Regions from separate parts of the Streptomyces sp. NPDC004435 genome, predicted to be linked through region 1. Evidence: riboswitches for the same ligand, from Rfam matches in the RefSeq annotation. Region 1 holds a riboswitch; the other holds the start of a gene.
What was found. Region 1 has a riboswitch for glycine ahead of gcvT (glycine cleavage system aminomethyltransferase GcvT). Riboswitches for the same ligand answer to the same signal wherever they lie in the genome.

Region 1 (3,200 bases):
GCGCACCTTGAACAGCCAGCCGCCCTCGAAGGGGGCGGAGTTCACCAGCGAGGGGTCGTCGACGACGTCCTGGTTGGCCTCGACGATCTCGCCCGTCACCGGGGCGTAGAGGTCGCTGACGGACTTGGTCGACTCCAGCTCGCCACAGGACTCGCCCGCGGTCACGGTCGCGCCGACCTCGGGGAGCTGCACGTACACGACGTCACCGAGCGCGTTGGCCGCGTGCTCCGTGATGCCGACCGTGGCGACGCCGTCCTCGACGGCCGACAGCCACTCGTGCTCCTTGCTGTAGCGAAGCTGCTGGGGGTTGCTCATGACCTGATTCTCCTGGATCGGGGGAGTGCGGATGTACGGCGGTCTTGCGGGGTGAGACGTGGCCCGGGACGAATGCGTCACGTCCGGAGCGGTCCCCGGACGGGCGCCCGCCTACTTCTGGCGCTTGTAGAACGGCAGCGCCACGACCTTGTACGGCTCGTGGGTGCCGCGGATGTCCACCCCTACACCCTCGGTGCCGGGGGCGGCGTGCGCCGCGTCGACGTACGCCATCGCGATCGGCTCGCCGAGCGTCGGGGAGGGGGCGCCGGAGGTGATCTCGCCGACGACCTCGCCGCCGGCGACGACGGACATGCCGGCGCGCGGGACGCGGCGGCCCTCGGCGATCAGGCCGACCAGCTTGCGCGGCGGGGCGGTCTCGGCGCGCTCGGCGGCGGCCTCCAGCGCCTTGCGGCCGACGAAGTCGCCCGGCTTCTCGAACTTCACGACGCGGCCGAGACCGGCGTCGAAGGGGGTCAGGGAGGTGGTCAGCTCGTGCCCGTACAGCGGCATGCCCGCCTCCAGGCGCAGCGTGTCGCGGCAGGAGAGGCCGCACGGGATCAGGCCGACGCCCGCGCCCGCCTCGGTCAGCGCCGTCCACACGGCCTCGGCGTGCTCGGGCTTCAGGAAGAGCTCGAAGCCGTCCTCGCCGGTGTAGCCGGTCCTGGCGATCAGCGCCGGGACGCCGGCGACCGTGCCGGGCAGGCCCGCGTAGTACTTCAGGCCGTCCAGGTCGGCGTCGGTGAGCTGCTTCAGGATGCCGGGGGACTCCGGGCCCTGCACGGCGAGCAGGGCGTACGCGTCGCGGTCGTCGCGGACCTCGGCGTCGAAGCCGCCGGAGCGGGCCACCAGGGCGTCCAGGACGGTCTGGGCGTTGGAGGCGTTGGCGACGACCATGTACTCGGTCTCGCCGAGGCGGTAGACGATCAGGTCGTCGAGGATGCCGCCGTCCTCCTGGCAGATCATCGTGTAGCGGGCGCGGCCGTTGCCCACCGTGGAGATGTTGCCGACCAGGGCGAAGTCGAGCAGGTCGACCGCCTGCGGGCCGGTGACGGTGATCTCGCCCATGTGGGAGAGGTCGAAGAGGCCGGCCCTGGTGCGGACGGCGTTGTGCTCGTCGCGCTCGCTGCCGTACCGGAGCGGCATGTCCCAGCCGGCGAAGTCGGTCATGGTCGCGCCCAGCGAACGATGCAGGGCATCGAGGGCGGTCAGACGGGGGGTGGTGCTCATGATGGACGTGGCTCCCGGGTCCCGAAGGCGGAAAACATGACAGGCAAGGACGTTCCTCCCCATCTGTCATGGAACCTGAGAGGTTCACCGGGGGCATCCCCGGCTTGCACCTTGGGTGGGGACACGACAGGTGTCCCGCTTTTCAGATCTGCCTCATCCACGCGGTACGGGGCCTGAGAGATTCAAGGGAGGGTCTTGCTCCTTCGGCGCCCGGACGGCCGAGGCCGGTCCGGAACTCTCCCGCGCGGATTCGAGCGGCCGGTATGCGGTTGTAGGGCGCAGCGCGCGCCTGGCGCGCACATCATCGCACGCGGTGTCGGCGCCGCAAATCGCTTGTCTCGGATTACCGTTTCTTTACACTTCGTGGGCAAGGGTCTCCGTGAGGTCTCCCGGTACGTCCCCCGGGGACCCGACAGGGGGAGCAGCGATGAGGATCCAGCACACCGGCGTCTTCGCGACCGACGCCGCCATACCCGCTCCGCGGGCCCGCGCCAGAACCCGCGCGGGCGGGCGCGTCGTGCGCGACCTGCGCGAGCGCGGCGGGCGCGGGCCGCGCGCCCTCACCTTCGCCGCCGGTGACGTCGTGGTCGTCTCCGGGCTGCCCGGCAGCGGCAAGTCCACCCTGCTGCGGCGGGCCGCCGAGGGCCGCGGGATCGACTCACAGGACGCCCGGGAGCGCTGGGAGGCCCGGATGCCCCGCCTGCTGCCGTACGCGCTCTACCGCCCGCTGGTCCGGGTCGCGCACTACGCCGGGCTGTACCGGGCGCTGCGCTCCGGCGCCGGCGTCGTCGTCCACGACTGCGGCACCCAGTCCTGGGTCCGCGGCTGGCTCGCCCGCTCCGCCGTCCGCCGCGGCCGCGCCCTGCACCTGGTCCTCCTCGACGTCGACCCGGCCACCGCCATGGACGGCCAGCGCGAGCGGGGCCGGGGCGTGTCCGCGTACGCCTTCGCCCGGCACCGCAGGGCCGTCGGCCGGCTCGTCGCCGCCGTCGAGTCCGGCCGGCTGCCCCGGGGCTGCGCCTCCGCCACCCTCCTCGACCGGGACGCCGCCGGCGCGCTGCGCCGCCTCGGCTTCCGGGAGGCCGGCTGAGGGCCGCGCGCGCCCGGGTGCGGGTTCTGGTCACAGCCGGGGCGGGGCGGCGTTAGGGTGCTGCGGGACGGCCGGGACCAGGGCCGTGCGAGGAGGGGACGGAACCACCGTGGACGTGACGTGGCCGGGCAACGAGCTGGAGGAGGCGCTGACCGCCGCGCTCGGGGAGCCCGCGGCCGGAGGCCGGCTCATCGAGGTGCTCGGCCGCAGCCCCGTCTGGGTCCCGCTGCCCAACGGCGGCGGTCCCGACAGCCCCGACCTGGACCTCGCCACCATGGAGATCGGCGGCGCCGCCTACGTCCCCGTCTACAGCTCGCAGGAGCAGTTCCTGGCCTGCGTCGGCGACCACATGTCCTTCACCGTCGCCCCCGCCCGTGACTTCGCGCGCGGCCTGCCCCCGCAGCTCGGCATCGCCGTGAACCCCGGCGGCGTCGTCGGCGTCCCGCTGCCCCCGCCGGCCGTCGCCGAGCTCTGCCGGGTCGGCCGCACCGCCCTCGACGGGCCCGCGTCCGGCGGCCGGGTCCGGCTCTTCGAGCCCGACTGGCAGGACGACCCGGTCGACTTCCTC
Region 2 (3,200 bases), on a different contig from region 1:
CGGTGATGAGCGTGACGTAGCCCTGGGCCTGGTCGATCGGCGCGAAGGGGTGGATCTGGCCGAACTCGGGCCAGGTCACCGGCTCCATCTCGGTGGTCGCGTTCAGCTTCATGGTGCAGGAGCCGAGCGGGATCATGCCGCGGTCGAGCGCGTAGTCGCGGTCCGAGAGACGGCGCAGGTAGCGCAGCATCGAGGTCTCGGAGCGGTGCGCGTGGAAGACCGGGTGGGTCAGGTACGCGTCGGAGCGCAGCAGTCCGGCCGGGAGGCCGTCCTCGGTGGCGGCGTCCAGGGCCTCCACGTCGGCCTCGACGCCGAAGGCGCCCCAGACGGCGGCGAGCTGGGCGCGGCCGGTGGTCTCGTCGCAGGAGATGGAGACCTGGTCGGCGTCCACGCGGTACAGGTTGACCCCGGCCTCGCGGGCGGCGGCGACGACGGCGTCGGCGCGGCCGGGCACGCGGGCGGTGAGCGTGTCGAAGAACGCGCCCTGGGTGAGCTCGACGCCTCCGGCGGTCAGGCCGGCGGCGAGGATCGCCGCGTACCGGTGGGTGCGCTGCGCGATCTGCTTCAGGCCGTCGGGGCCGTGGTAGACGGCGTACATGCCGGCCATGACGGCGAGGAGCACCTGGGCGGTGCAGATGTTGCTGGTGGCCTTCTCGCGGCGGATGTGCTGCTCGCGGGTCTGGAGGGCGAGGCGGTACGCCTTGTTCCCGTCGGCGTCGACGGAGACGCCGACCAGACGGCCGGGCAGCGAGCGGGCGTGCTTGTCCTGGACGGCCATGTAGCCAGCGTGCGGGCCGCCGAAGCCCATCGGGACGCCGAAGCGCTGGGTGGTGCCGACGGCGATGTCGGCGCCGAGCGAGCCGGGCGAGACGAGCAGGGTGAGGGCGAGCAGGTCGGCGGCGACGGTCACGATCGCGCCGAGCTCGTGGGCGGCGTCGATCAGCGGCTTGATGTCGCGGACGGCGCCGGAGGCCCCGGGGTACTGGATGAGGACGCCGAAGACGCCGCGCTCGGCGACCTCGGCCGGGATGCCCTCGCTCAGGTCGGCGACGACGACCTCGACGCCGGTCGGCTCGGCGCGGGTCTCGATGACGGCGATGGTCTGCGGCAGGGCGTCGGCGTCGACCAGGAAGACGCCGTTCTTGACCTTGCCGACGCGGCGGGAGAGCGACATGGCCTCGGCGGCCGCGGTGCCCTCGTCGAGGAGGGAGGCGCCGGAGGTGGGCAGACCGGTCAGGTCGGCGACCATGGTCTGGAAGTTGAGCAGCGCCTCCAGGCGGCCCTGCGAGATCTCCGGCTGGTAGGGCGTGTACGCCGTGTACCAGGCCGGGTTCTCCATGACGTTGCGCAGGACGACCGGCGGGGTGAAGGTGCCGTAGTAGCCGAGGCCGATCATCGGGGCGAGGACCTCGTTGCGGTCGGCGAGCCGGCGCAGCTCGGCGAGGACCTCGGCCTCGGTGCGGGCGCCGGGGAGGTCGAGCGCCTCGGCGTTCTTGATGACGTCCGGCACCGCGGCGGCGGTCAGCTCGTCGAGCGAGCCGTAGCCGACCTGGGCGAGCATCTTGGCCCGCGCCTCGGCGTCGGGTCCGATGTGCCGCTGCTCGAAGGGGATGCCCTGCTCGAGCTCGGAGAGCGGGGTGCGGTTGGCGGTCATGATGCGGGGGCCTCCTGGTCGTCACGACCTGCGAGGGGCACCACGGCGCGGGTGCCCGGACGGCCTCCCCCTCTGTCATCTCAACCTGAGAGCTTCACCGGCACGCCCGTGGGCACGCCGGCTTTCACCGTCGGTGAGAGCGGATGCCGTCGGACTCCCGCCCTGCTTTCCAGAGTGACCTCGCCCGCGCGGTACCGGGTGCCTGAGAGATTCCGGGGAGGATTTGCTCCTTCGGCGCCCCCGGAAACCTTCTCCGGAGGACTCTCCCGCACGGTGTCGACAGCCACAGCCAGCCTACCAGCGCGGTTGTCGCCTCCATCGCTCAAGTGGCCGACATCTCGGATGTGCACTTTCGTAGGGGTGTAGAGCAGTTGCGACCAGTTGGAGGGACCGTGCAGACCGACATCGATCCGCGCAGCCTGATCGGCCGCAAGGCGTACGACCGGAACGGGCACAAGATCGGAACCGTGGACGAGGTGTACCTGGACGACGCGACGGGCGTGCCCGAGTGGGCCGCCGTCCGCACGGGCCTGTTCAGCCGGGACGCCTTCGTCCCGCTGGAGCCGAGCGAGCTGGCCGACGACGGTCTGCACATCCCGTTCGAACGCTCCCTGATCAAGGACGCCCCGGACTTCGGGGTGGGCCGTCACCTCTCCCCCGAGCAGGAGCTCCAGCTCTACCGCCACTACGAGCTGACGCTCCCGCCCGCGCCGGACGCGATCCCCGACTTCGGCCGCCTGGCCGGCCAGGACGACGCCTCCTAGCACCGGCCCGGCCTCGGAATCCTCCCCTGACACCCCCGCCCGGCCGGCCGAGGCCGGGACCGAACCGCCACTGCTCCACCCGGGCTCGCGCGGAAGACGGGCTTCCGCGCAGCACGGGCCGCCTCCGGGACGGCTCCTTTCCGGCAAGCCTCCGATTCCGCCCGCCCGATCCCGGACCGGCCCCCTTCCACCGGACCTCCGGTTCCGCCCGGCCGCCTCCGGGCCGGCCGGTCAACCAGCCGGTCCGGCCGTCCCGGCTCTCCCCGGACCGCACAGCCTCCGCGTCCCTCCCGACCGGTGCCGGGCCGCCGCTCGGGCCACCCGCCGCCGGCCCCGGCCGTACGTTCGTATCCCCCACGCTCGGCCCGCCCCGGCCATCACCACGCCGCCCATCGCCACGCGGACCGCCGCCTGGCGCCCCCGCCCACCGGGCACCTCGCCCGGTGCCCGCCTCACCCGCCCGACGGCGTGACCGGGGCGGCCCCCTCCGCGCCCGTCACCCCGCCGGGCACCAGCGGCAGCGGATCCGACGGCTCCAGTTCCGGATCGTCCACCGCGAAGGTCCGCACCCGTCCCGGGACCGTGCTGCCGGGCTCCTCGAAACGGACGGTGACCCGGCCGAGCCCGCTGCCCTGCACCCAGCCCGCGCCCAGCACCACGTGCCGTACGTCGTGCCCCGGCGCCCACCGGCGTCCCCCGGCCTCCGCGGCCGTCCCCGGCGCGGCCACGACCTCCACCGCCTCCCCGGCCCCCGCCGGCCCGGCGGCCGCTCCCCCGACCGT

Region 2: it holds a riboswitch for glycine, as region 1 does, so the genes downstream of both, gcvP (aminomethyl-transferring glycine dehydrogenase) here and gcvT (glycine cleavage system aminomethyltransferase GcvT) in region 1, are expected to answer to the same signal.

The regions. Positions count from the first base shown of each region.
Region 1 is NZ_JBIAMB010000007.1:258,125-261,324, reverse strand. Features, by position in the region: gene gcvH (glycine cleavage system protein GcvH) at 1-315, opposite strand, end outside; gene gcvT (glycine cleavage system aminomethyltransferase GcvT) at 427-1,542, opposite strand; glycine riboswitch at 1,695-1,795, opposite strand; gene ACFYT9_RS15165 (AAA family ATPase) at 1,970-2,632, shown strand; gene ACFYT9_RS15160 (enhanced serine sensitivity protein SseB) at 2,742-3,200, shown strand, end outside.
Region 2 is NZ_JBIAMB010000010.1:10,252-13,451, reverse strand. Features, by position in the region: gene gcvP (aminomethyl-transferring glycine dehydrogenase) at 1-1,654, opposite strand, end outside; glycine riboswitch at 1,834-1,933, opposite strand; gene ACFYT9_RS19280 (PRC-barrel domain-containing protein) at 2,047-2,418, shown strand; gene ACFYT9_RS19275 (DNA polymerase IV) at 2,871-3,200, opposite strand, start outside.